DNA from 2 places in the Streptomyces sp. NBC_01261 genome. Region 2 is predicted to be linked to the other one. Evidence: riboswitches for the same ligand, from Rfam matches in the RefSeq annotation. Region 2 holds a riboswitch; the other holds the start of a gene.

The links. A riboswitch is a leader RNA that binds a small molecule or an ion and turns the genes downstream of it on or off. The one in region 2 is predicted to bind cobalamin.
Region 1: another riboswitch for cobalamin. It lies ahead of metE (5-methyltetrahydropteroyltriglutamate--homocysteine S-methyltransferase); the one in region 2 lies ahead of OG226_RS37075 (cobalamin biosynthesis protein).

The regions. Positions count from the first base shown of each region.
Region 1 covers NZ_CP108463.1:2,724,120-2,729,846, forward strand. Annotated here, with positions in the region: gene scpA (methylmalonyl-CoA mutase) at 1-750, shown strand, start outside; gene meaB (methylmalonyl Co-A mutase-associated GTPase MeaB) at 747-1,730, shown strand; cobalamin riboswitch at 1,846-2,068, shown strand; gene metE (5-methyltetrahydropteroyltriglutamate--homocysteine S-methyltransferase) at 2,207-4,525, shown strand; gene OG226_RS11840 (histidine phosphatase family protein) at 4,630-5,202, shown strand; gene OG226_RS11845 (DUF2278 family protein) at 5,294-5,727, opposite strand, start outside.
Region 2 covers NZ_CP108463.1:8,311,513-8,317,239, forward strand. Annotated here, with positions in the region: gene OG226_RS37070 (cobyric acid synthase) at 1-420, opposite strand, end outside; gene OG226_RS37075 (cobalamin biosynthesis protein) at 417-1,358, opposite strand; cobalamin riboswitch at 1,457-1,599, opposite strand; gene OG226_RS37080 (hypothetical protein) at 1,735-1,956, opposite strand; gene OG226_RS37085 (inorganic phosphate transporter) at 1,991-3,253, opposite strand; gene OG226_RS37090 (lysozyme) at 3,364-4,167, opposite strand; gene OG226_RS37095 (class II aldolase/adducin family protein) at 4,364-5,107, shown strand.

The DNA.
Region 1 (5,727 bases), 5.6 Mb from region 2:
GAGATCGACGTCCTCAAGGTCGACAACTCCTCCGTCCGCACCCAACAGATCGAGAAACTACGGCGGTTGCGCGCCGAGCGCGACGAACAGGCCACCCAGGACGCCCTGCACGCGCTGACCCGCGCGGCGGACGAGGGCACGGGAAACCTCCTGGAGCTGGCGGTGAACGCGGCCCGCGCGAAGGCGACGGTCGGCGAGATCTCCGACGCGCTGGAGAAGGTGTACGGGCGGCACGCGAGCCAGATCCGTACGATCGCCGGTGTGTACCGCACCGAAGCCGGCGACTCCCCGTCCGTCGAGCGAACCCGCACCCTGGTCGGCTCCTTCGAGGAGGCCGAGGGCCGTCGCCCCCGCATCCTGGTCGCCAAGATGGGCCAGGACGGCCACGACCGCGGCCAGAAGGTGATCGCCACCGCCTTCGCCGACCTCGGTTTCGACGTCGACGTCGGCCCGCTGTTCCAGACCCCGGGCGAGGTGGCCCGCCAGGCCGTCGAGGCGGACGTGCACATCGTCGGGGTGTCCTCGCTCGCCGCCGGACACCTCACCCTCGTACCGGCGTTGAAGGAGTCCCTCGCCGAGGAGGGCCGCGAGGACATCATGATCGTGGTGGGCGGGGTGATCCCGCCCCAGGACGTACCCACCCTCCTGGAGATGGGCGCGGCGGCCGTGTTCCCGCCCGGGACGGTGATCCCGGACGCGGCCTACGACCTCGTGGAACGCCTGGCCGCCGACCTCGGGCACACCCTGTGATCGAGGTCGACACCTATGTGAAGGGCGTACTCGACGGCAAGCGGGCCCTGGTGGCCCGCGCCATCACCCTCGTCGAGTCGACCAGGCCCCAACACCGGGTCATGGCCCAGGAGTTGCTGACCGAACTCCTCCCGCACAGCGGCCGGGCCCGCCGGATCGGCATCAGCGGCGTACCGGGCGTCGGCAAGTCGACGTTCATCGACGCGTTCGGCACACTGCTGACCTCGCAGGGCTTCCGGGTCGCGGTGCTGGCCGTGGACCCGTCGTCGACCCGCACGGGCGGCTCGATCCTCGGCGACAAGACCCGCATGGAACGCCTGGCCGTGGACCCGGCGGCCTTCGTCCGCCCCTCCCCCACCGCCGGCACGTTGGGCGGCGTGGCGAAGGCCACCCGCGAGTCCATCGTGGTGATGGAGGCGGCGGGCTACGACGTCGTCCTCGTCGAGACGGTAGGCGTGGGCCAGTCGGAGACGGCGGTCGCCAACATGGTCGACTCCTTCCTCCTCCTGACCCTGGCCCGCACCGGCGACCAGTTGCAGGGCATCAAGAAGGGCGTCCTGGAGCTGGCGGACGTCATCGCCGTCAACAAGGCGGACGGCCCGCACGAGCGCGACGCGAAGAGCGCGGCACGTGAACTGGCAGGCGCACTACGGCTGATGCATCCCGCCGACGCCGCCTGGACCCCGCCGGTACTGACCTGCAGCGCACGCGAGGGAACAGGCCTGGACACGGTCTGGGAACGCCTGGAGCAACACCGCTCCCTGCTGGACTCCACGGGCCGCCTCGCCGCGAAGCGCGGCGAGCAACAGGTGGACTGGACCTGGACGATGGTCCGAGAAGAACTCCTGGGCCGCCTCCACTCGGATCCGACGGTACGCGCGCTGGCTCCGGACCTCGAACGCCAGGTACGCGAGGGCGAGTTGACGGCAACACTGGCGGCAGACCAAATCCTGCGAGCCTTCGGGACCCCGCCCAACTGACCACACCCTGTTTTTCGGGGCGCGGGGCTGTATCGATTCGCGGCTCCGCCGCGTGGGCGCGACCAGCCCCCACCAGGCCCGCACCCAAAAATCGACGCACCCACCCCAAACCCTTTAGGCTGGCCGCGCAGCTGGTTCGCCCCGTCAGCCAGACGGACGCGTCGCAAGAGGGAACCCGGTGAGATTCCGGGACTGCCCCGCAGCGGTAAGCGGGAACGACCGCCGTCATACGCACTGGGCCCACACAGGACCTGGGAAGCGACGGCCAGTAGGTGACCTCCGGTTCACAGGAGGCCGTGCCCGCGAGTCCGAAGACCTGCCACCTGCCCGCACGCGAAGCATTCGCGCGCGGAATCCCGGTGACCTCGTGGGCGGGTCGGCGTACACACGGGCGGTCACCATCCCCCGGTCTACGAACCTTCGCGCTCACGTCCCGACACCGGGATCCAGGGAGATATCTCGCGAAGGAGATTTCCGTGACATCGAAGTCCGCAGCCGCGGCAGCACGGGCCACCGTCTACGGCTACCCCCGCCAGGGCAGGGGCCGAGAACTCAAGAAGGCCATCGAGGGCTACTGGAAGGGCCGCGTCGACGCCGACGCCCTCCGGGCCACCGCAGCCGAACTGCGCCGCACGAACTGGCAGCAACTGACGGACGCCGGCATCCACGAGATCCCGACCGGCGACTTCTCGTACTACGACCACGTCCTCGACACCACCGTCATGGTCGGCGCCGTCCCCGAACGCCACCGCGCCGCCGTCGAACTCGACGCGCTGGACGGCTACTTCGCGATGGCGCGCGGCACACAGGACGTGGCGCCGCTGGAGATGACGAAGTGGTTCGACACCAACTACCACTACCTCGTGCCCGAGTTGGGCCCGGACACCGTCTTCACCACCGACTCCACCAAGCAGGTGGCGGAGTTGAAGGAGGCCCTCGCCCTGGGCCTGACCGCCCGCCCCGTCCTCGTCGGCCCCATCACCTACCTGCTGCTCGCCAAGCCCGCGCCCGGGGTGGCCACGGACTTCGATCCGCTGACCCTCCTGGACCGGCTGCTGCCCGTGTACGCCGAGGTCCTCGCCGACCTCCGTGCGGCGGGCGCGGAATGGGTGCAGCTCGACGAACCCGCCCTCGTCCAGGACCGTACCCCGGCCGAACTGAGCGCCACCATGCACGCCTACCGCGACCTCGGGGGCCGCACCGACCGGCCGAAGCTCCTGATCGCCTCGTACTTCGACCGGCTCGGCGAGGCCCTGCTCGTCCTCGCGAAGGCGCCGGTGGAGGGCCTCGCGCTCGACTTCACCGAGGCCGCCGCCGCCAACCTGGACGACCTCGCCTCCGTAGGCGGACTGCCCGGCAAGCGCCTGATCGCGGGCGTGGTCAACGGCCGTAACGTCTGGGTCAACGACCTCACCAAGTCCCTCGCCACCCTGGGCACGTTGCTCGGTCTGGCCGACCGGGTCGACGTGGCCGCCTCCTGCTCGCTGCTCCATGTGCCGCTCGACGCGGCCGCCGAGCGGGACATCGAGCCGCAGATCCTGCGCTGGCTCGCGTTCGCACGGCAGAAGACGGCCGAGATCGTCACGCTCGCCAAGGGACTGGCCCAGGGCACCGACACGATCACCGCCGAACTCGCCGCCAACCGCGCCGACTTGGCCTCCCGCGCCGGTTCGGCGCTCACCAGCGATCCCGCCGTACGGTCCCGGGCCGCCGCGGTCACGGACGCCGACGGCCGCCGCTCCCAGCCGTACGACGAGCGGACGTCGGCGCAGCGCGCTCATCTCGGGCTGCCACCGCTGCCGACGACCACGATCGGTTCGTTCCCGCAGACCGCCGAACTGCGCACCGCGCGGGCCGACCTGAGGGCGCGGCGGATCGACACGACCGGTTACGAAGAGCGGATCAGGACCGAGATCCAGGAGGTGATCTCATTCCAGGAGAAGACCGGCCTGGACGTCCTCGTGCACGGCGAGCCCGAACGCAACGACATGGTCCAGTACTTCGCCGAGCAGCTGACGGGCTACCTCGCCACGCAGCACGGCTGGGTCCAGTCGTACGGCACCCGTTACGTGCGGCCGCCGATCCTGGCCGGCGACATCTCCCGCCCCGAACCGATGACGGTGCGCTGGACGACGTACGCCCAGTCGCTCACCTCGCGCCCGGTCAAGGGGATGCTCACCGGACCGGTCACCATGCTCGCCTGGTCCTTCGTCCGCGACGACCAGCCGCTCGGCGACACCGCCCGGCAGGTCGCCCTCGCCCTGCGCGACGAGGTCAACGACCTTGAGGCGGCCGGGACTTCGGTCATCCAGGTCGACGAACCCGCCCTGCGCGAGACCCTCCCGCTGCGCACGGCGGACCGGGAGGCGTATCTCGCCTGGGCCACGGAGGCGTTCCGGCTGACCACCGCGGGTGTCCGGCCGGAGACGCAGGTCCACACGCACATGTGCTACGCCGAGTTCGGCGACATCGTGCAGGCCATCGACGACCTCGACGCGGACGTCATCAGCCTGGAGGCGGCCCGCTCGCACATGCAGGTCGCGCGCGAACTGGCCGAGCACGGCTATCCGCGCGAGGCGGGACCGGGCGTCTACGACATCCACTCCCCGCGCGTACCGGGTACGGCCGAGGCAGCGGCTCTGCTGCGCAAGGGACTTGAGGCCATCCCGGCGGAGCGGCTGTGGGTCAACCCCGACTGCGGCCTGAAGACCCGCGGCTGGCCCGAGACCCGCGCGTCCCTGGAGAACCTGGTGGCCGCGGCCCGCACGGTCCGTGAGGAGCTGGCCGGGTCCTGACCCGATGGTGGTGGGGCGGCCGGGAGGACACCCTCCCGGCCGTCCCCACGCCGAGGCGCACGCGAGACGATGTCCACCCCTGCCCGGAGAACTGGAGCGACCACGTGACCAGCCGCATCACCCTGATCTCGCCGGCGATGAACCGGTCCCTGCGGGAGACCCGGTTCGACGACGGCAGCCCGCTCGACCCGAGCGGTGCGGCCCGCGCCGAGTCCGCCGCGGGTGCGCTCCGCTCGGCCGACCGGGTGCTGGTCTCGCCCAGCGTGCGGTGCCGGGAGACGGCGTCCGCGCTGGGCCTCTCGGGCGTGGCGGAGGCGGAGTTGGCGGGGTTGGACATGGGGCGTTGGCGGGGGCTGACCCTGGACGAGCTGATGGCGCGGGAGCCGGACGCGGTGATGGCCTGGCTGACGGACCCGGACGCGGTGCCTCACGGCGGGGAGTCGGTGCGGGTGCTCTGCGCACGGGCGGGGCGGTGGCTGGAGGCGGCGGCCGGGTTCGAGGGCAGGACCCTCGCGGTGGTCGAGCAGGAGTTCGTGCGGGCGCTGGCGGTCACGGTTCTCGAAGCACCCGGGCCGGCGTTCTGGCGGCTCGACGTACCGCCGCTGACCGCGACGGACCTCAGTGGACGGTCCGGGCGGTGGAATCTGCGGCTCGGGCGGGAACTCGGAGGCGAGTGAGTCACCGAGCCGGGTGCAGGACGCGCGGAGAGCGGTGGATCGCCGTGGGCCGCATGGCGACCGGAACTTCCGGGCAGAGCGGCCCAGTGGGTCAGAACACGACCGTCCAGCCCTCCCGTGCGGCCTGGTCGGCGGTGTACGAGACGCCGTGGACCTTGAGGCCGTTCGCGTCGAGGAGGGTGATCTCGCCGCCCTGGTTGCCGAGTTGGACGCCGTCGATGAGCGGGACGAGCAGGGTGGCGCCCGGGGCGAGGGGGCCGGACGGTACCGCGCAGGAGTGGCCCAGTCGGTCCCGGACGCGCCAGCCGGTCGGATCGAGCGGATCGGGCGAGGCGTTGAGGAGCGTGACGCTCTCCGGCTCGGGTGCCGGGCCGCGCGGGTTGACCAGGGCCGCCACGACACGGACGGGCTGGCTGCCGGGGTCGGGGCGCGAACCGTCGGTGTCCTCCAGGGTGTGGCCGGTGATGTCGTCGGTGTGCCAGGACTGGCTCTGGAAGGCGAGGAAGATACCGACCCAGCGGGACT
Region 2 (5,727 bases):
GGCAGGACTGCCGGCCCCCTCACAGATCACCGCGTCATACGTGCCCCGCAACTCGGCGAGACAGTCCAACACGGTCCCGAGCAGGGCCTCTTGCCGCCCGCCGTGATAGCCGCGGGCACTCATCTCGCCAACAGGCTTGCCCATCAGCACGACTTGGCTGGTGCGGTCGCTGCCCGGCTTCAGCAGCACGGGATTCATCAGCGCGGTCGGCTCGATCCGGCAGGCCTGCGCCTGCATGGCCTGCGCCCGCCCGATCTCGGCACCCTCGCGCGTCACGAACGAGTTCAGGGACATGTTCTGCGCCTTGAACGGCGCCACCTTCACGCCCTGCCGCACCAGCCAGCGGCAGATCCCGGCGGTCACGACACTCTTGCCGGCGTCCGAGGTGGTCCCGGCCACCAACAGCCCGCCGCCGCTCATGACGTCCGTCCCTTCACCAGCAGCCGCCCGGCGACACTGACCCCGAGCGCGAGCAGACCGACGCGCCGGGACAGCCGTACGGCACGCGCGATGTCCGGTACGGCGACGGCGCGTCCGTCGCCGTTGAGCACCGGCCGGTGCTCGACCCGGCCGCCGTAGGAGAGCGTCCCGCCGAGGCGCACGCCGAGGGCTCCCGCGAAGGAGGCCTCCACGGGGCCGGCGTTGGGGCTCGGGTGTTTGCGGGCGTCGGTGCGCCAGGCGCGGGCGGCACCGCGCGGGTCGCCGCCCGCGACGGTCGCGAGGGCGGCGGTGAGGCGGGCGCCCGGCCAGCCGGCCACGTCGTCGAGGCGGGCCGAAGCCCAGCCGTAGCGGCGGTACTTGGCCGACCTGTGGCCGACCATCGCGTCGAGGGTGTTCACCGCCCGGAAGCCGAGCAGGCCCGGGACGCCCGCGATGCCGCCCCAGACCAGGGCGCCGACGACCGCGTCGGAGGTGTTCTCGGCGACGGACTCGACGACGGCCCGGGCGATCCCGTCGGCGTCGAGGGACTGCGGGTCCCGCCCGCAGAGGTGGGGGAGCCGGGCCCGCGCACCGTCGATGTCACCGGCCTCCAGCGCCCGCCCGATGACTCCGGCCTCGCGCGCGAGGGAGGTCCCGCCGACGACGGCCCAGGTGGCGGCGGCGGTGAGGGCGGCAGAGGCCGTACGGGACGGTCGTAGGGCCGAAGTGGCCGCGGCGGCGAGGGTGATGGTGCCACCGACGCACACGGCGGTGTGCACGGCGCCCCAGCCCCGGTGGTCGCGCCACAGCACCTGTTCCACGGCGCCCGCGGCACGGCCGAAGGCGGCGACCGGATGCCCGCGGCGGGGATCGCCGAGCAGGTGGTCGCCGAGGAGGCCGGCGGCGGCGCCGTACGCGAAGACGCGATCGGCACGCATCGGGTCAGCCGATCGCTGGATCGGACACTGTGCGGGTACGGGACCTCGAACGACAGCCGAGCATGGCGGTATGTCCTCACTCAGGGTGTCCACGCCCTGGTTCGACGAGACCGGCGGTGAGAGTTCCTGGCTCCCGGGGGTGTCTACCCCGGTGACAGTGGCGGGACCGCGCCGGACTCGCACCGGCTTCCTCTTCTGCCGCCGTATATGGCTCCGGCAGTCCACCATGCTGTTGGAAGGGCCGTCAACTTACTGTTGACCTGCGGGGACGGAGTGTGCGGATGCCCACACGCGACGGGTCGGAGGGGTCACGCGGACGTGGGGTGCGGGACGACGATCCGTCCCGCACCCCACGCTCGGTCCAACTGGCGGCCGGTCAGGCCACGATCAGATAGATCCCATAGGCCACCGCCGCCGCGCAGGCCGCGAAGCAGGCGTACGCGCCGGTCAGGGCGAGGGGCGCGGAGTCGCCCTGGGCGGTGGCGCGTTCGCGGCGGGAGAGGCCGACGATGCCGAGGGTGAAGACGGCCACCAGGGAGACGGTGGCGACGAGGCTGACGCCGAAGACGGAGCCGAGGGCTGCCCAGTCGATATGCATGCTGATTCGTTCCTTCGTGTCCGGGGCGCGGGGCTCAGACGGCGGCGGCCGGCGGTGTCGCCGGGTCGGACCGCACGATGGGGGCCGGGTTCACGGGCGGCGAGGGGATCGTGGCCGTGAGGCCTTCGGAGAGGGCGACCGACGGGGGCGGCGGGGTCACGGCGGCGATCGCGGTGGTGATCACGCCGGCCGGTTCGTCGATCTCGTTGACGTTCGAGGCGTCGACGACCTGGCGGCGGGAGAGCAGCCAGATGCCGGCGCTGGAGGCGACCAGGAAGACGGCCACCAGCGCGGTGCCCCAGTCGCCGAGGTCGGTCACGGACTCGGCGAGCGCGCCGACCAGCGCGGCGGCCGGCAGGGTCAGACCCCAGGCGACGAACATCCGGGTCGCGGTCGACCAGCGGACGACACCGCCCTTGCGGCCGAGGCCCGCGCCCATCACCGAGCCGGAGACGGCGTGCGTGGTGGAGAGGGAGAAGCCGATGTGCGAGGAGGCCAGGATGACCGCGGCGGCGCTGGTCTGGGCGGCGAAGCCCTGCTGCGGCCGGAGGTCGGTCAGGCCCTTGCCCATGGTGCGGATGATGCGCCAGCCGCCGATGTAGGTGCCCATCGCGATGGCGAGGCCCGCGGAGAGGATGACCCAGGTGGGCGGGTCCGAGTCGGGGGCGATGGAACCGCCGGCGATCAGGGCCAGGGTGATGATGCCCATCGTCTTCTGCGCGTCGTTCGTGCCGTGGGCCAGCGAGACCAGCCCGGCGGAGGCGATCTGGCCGGCGCGGAACCCCTTGTCGGCGGCCTTGCCCCCGGAGTTGCGGCTCAGGGCGTAGGAGAAGCGGGTGGCGAGCAGCGCCGCGATGCCCGCGACGATCGGGGCGGCGACCGCCGGGAGCAGGACCTTGGTGACCAGGACGTCGCCGTGGACCGCGCCGGTGCCGGCCGAGGCGATGGTGGCGCCGATCAGACCGCCCATCAGGGCGTGCGAGGAACTGGACGGCAGGCCGACGAGCCAGGTCACCAGGTTCCAGAGGATCGCGCCGACAAGGGCGGCGAAGATGACCTCGGGACGGATGCCGCTCTCGTCGACGAGACCCTTGGAGATCGTGTTGGCGACCTCCACGGAGAGAAAAGCGCCCACCAGGTTGAGGGTGGCCGACATGGCCACCGCGACCTTGGGCTTGAGCGCACCGGTCGAGATGGTGGTGGCCATCGCGTTGGCGGTGTCGTGGAAACCGTTCGTAAAATCGAACGCGAGTGCGGTGATTACCACAATCGCGAGGATCAGCGAGAAGTTTTCCATTTACCCAGACAATCGTTCGAGGTCATCGGCGCGTTGACCGTAGGCAATCTGGATGAACGGAAGATGAACTGAGGGGGTCTCTGTGGTGGCCGGATTGCCTGGTGAATCACTCAGTAGCCCCGGGCGAACTTCCGCAGTTGGCTCACCGTCCCGTTGAAGAGATTCTGGTCACCCGGCAGGCTCCCGCTGTTGTCGTACTGCCAGAAGGTCCAGTACGACCATCCGGCGGGCAGCGAGCCCGCGTCCGCCGCGTTGTGGCGGGCGATCCACAGCGCGTGTGTCGAGGCCAGGGAGCTGTTGTCGCCCGTGCAGGTCTTCCACCACAGGGTGGTGGTGTAGATCACCGGGCGGCGGCCGGTCTCCCGGTTCACCTCGGCGCTGAAGGCCTTGATCCAGTTGACCATCGCGGTCTTGCTCAGGCCGTAGCAGCCGTGCTCCTTGTCGTACGGGTTGTATTCGATGTCCAGCGCGGGCGGCAGCGTCCAGCCGTCCGCCTTCCAGTCGCCGCCGTGCGCCACGAAGTACGCGGCCTGGCTCGCGCCCGACGACCTGTCCGGCAGGGCGAAGTGGTACGCGCCGCGGATGATGCCGGCCTTGCGGGCCCCGTCGTACTGCCGGTCGAAGTACGGGTTGCGGTAGGTGGTCGACTCGGTCGCCTTGACGTAGACGAACGTGGCGCCCTTCGCCTTCGCGCTCGGCCAGTCGACGTTCTTCTGGTGCGAGGAGACGTCGTGGCCCTTCGGCGAGCTCGCGGCGATGTCTGCGGCGACGGCCGGGAGTTCGGCGAGCGCGAAGGTGGTCGCGCCGACGGTGAGAGCGGCGACGGCGGCCGCGGTGAGGCGGGCGCGGGGGTTGGTGCGGAGGCGGATGCCGGTGCGGGCGCGGGTCAGGGACGGTGTGCGGTCATGGGCCATGTTTCCCCCGGGAACGGCGGCGTGTACGGCGGATCCCCCGGAGGTTGTCGGGTGATCCGTCGATGCCGGTCGGTCTCCAGCCGGGCGACTGGAGTGGGCGGTTCACGCCCATATGTCATCTTTCGGACGCGCGGCTTCCGGCCTAAAGTGCCTTCGCCCGAACGTGCGTTGGGGCACCGGCTGACAGGATCGCGACATGGCTGAGCAACGGCGGGACCAGTGGGGCGGGCGGGACGCCCGGGAGAGTGCGGGAGTTGTGGGGGAGACGCGGAGGAGGAGCGTGAGCGCCGATGAGGCGCACGCCTGGGGCGCACTCGTCGCGACCGCGCGCCGGACGGTCGCCGACGGCCTGGTCGTCGGCACCTCCGGAAACGTCTCGGTCCGCGTCGGCGACACCGTCCTGGTCACACCGTCGGGCGTCCCCTACGACCGCCTCGCACCCGCGGACACGGTCGGCGTCGACCTCGACGGCCGGCAGGTCCTCGGCACCCTGTTCCCGACCAGCGAACTGCCCATGCACCTCGCCGTCTACCGCAGCACCGACGCCCACGCCGTCGTCCACACCCACGCCGTCCACGCGACGGCCGTCTCGACCCTCGTCCCCGAACTCCCCTCCGTCCACTACATGTCCGGCGCCCTCGGCGGCCCGGTCCGGGTCGCCCCGTACGCGACCTACGGCACGGAGGAGCTGGCCGAGAACATGCTCCACGCCCTGACGGACCGTTCGGCCTGCCTCCTCCAGAACCACGGCACGATCGCCTACGGCACCTCCCTCGACCAGGCTTTCGACCGCACGGCCCAGCTGGAGTGGATGTGCCGGCTGTGGCTGACGGCGTCGTCGGTGCCGGGGTTGTCGCCGACGTTGCTGACGGGGGAACAGGTGGCCGAGGCGGGGGAGCGGTTGCGGGGGTATGGGCAGCGGGGACGCGCGGCGGGGTGAGGGAGCGCACCGCTGGGTGAGGGAGCGCACCGCTGGGTGAGGGAGCGCACCGCTGGGTGAGGGGGTGCGGGCGGTGGATGCGAGGGAGGTGGTATGGGCTGCGGTGAGGGGGTGGGGTCGGCTGGGGTGAGGGAGTGAGGGGGTGAGGTCGGCTGGGGTGAGGGTGAAGGGGTGAGGGGGCGGGGGTGACGGGATGAGGGGATCGGACGGCGAGGGATGAGCGCGGCGAGGGCTAGGTGGGCGCTCCCGGCGGCTCGCTTCCTTCGGGGCCTTCCGAGGCGTGCTTCCGGCGAGGACCCCTCCGGCGGCGCCGAGCTGCCTCGTGTCGCCCGCACTGCTCACCCGCACGGCGTCGCGCCACCGGCCCGTCTCGCGTCGTCTCCGTGCCACCGGCCTGCCTCGCATCCCCCGTGTCCCGCGCAACCGGCCGGCCCGGCGTCACCCTGGTGCCTCGTTCCCGCCAACCCGCCGCGCATCACCCCTGGGGTCCCGCGCGACCGGCGCGGTCCCCCCATCGCGTCGTCTCCGTGCCACCGGCCTGCCTCGCATCCCCCCCGTGTCCCGCGCAACCGGCCGGCCTGGCGTCACCCTCGTGCCTCGTTCCGCCAACCCGCCGCGCA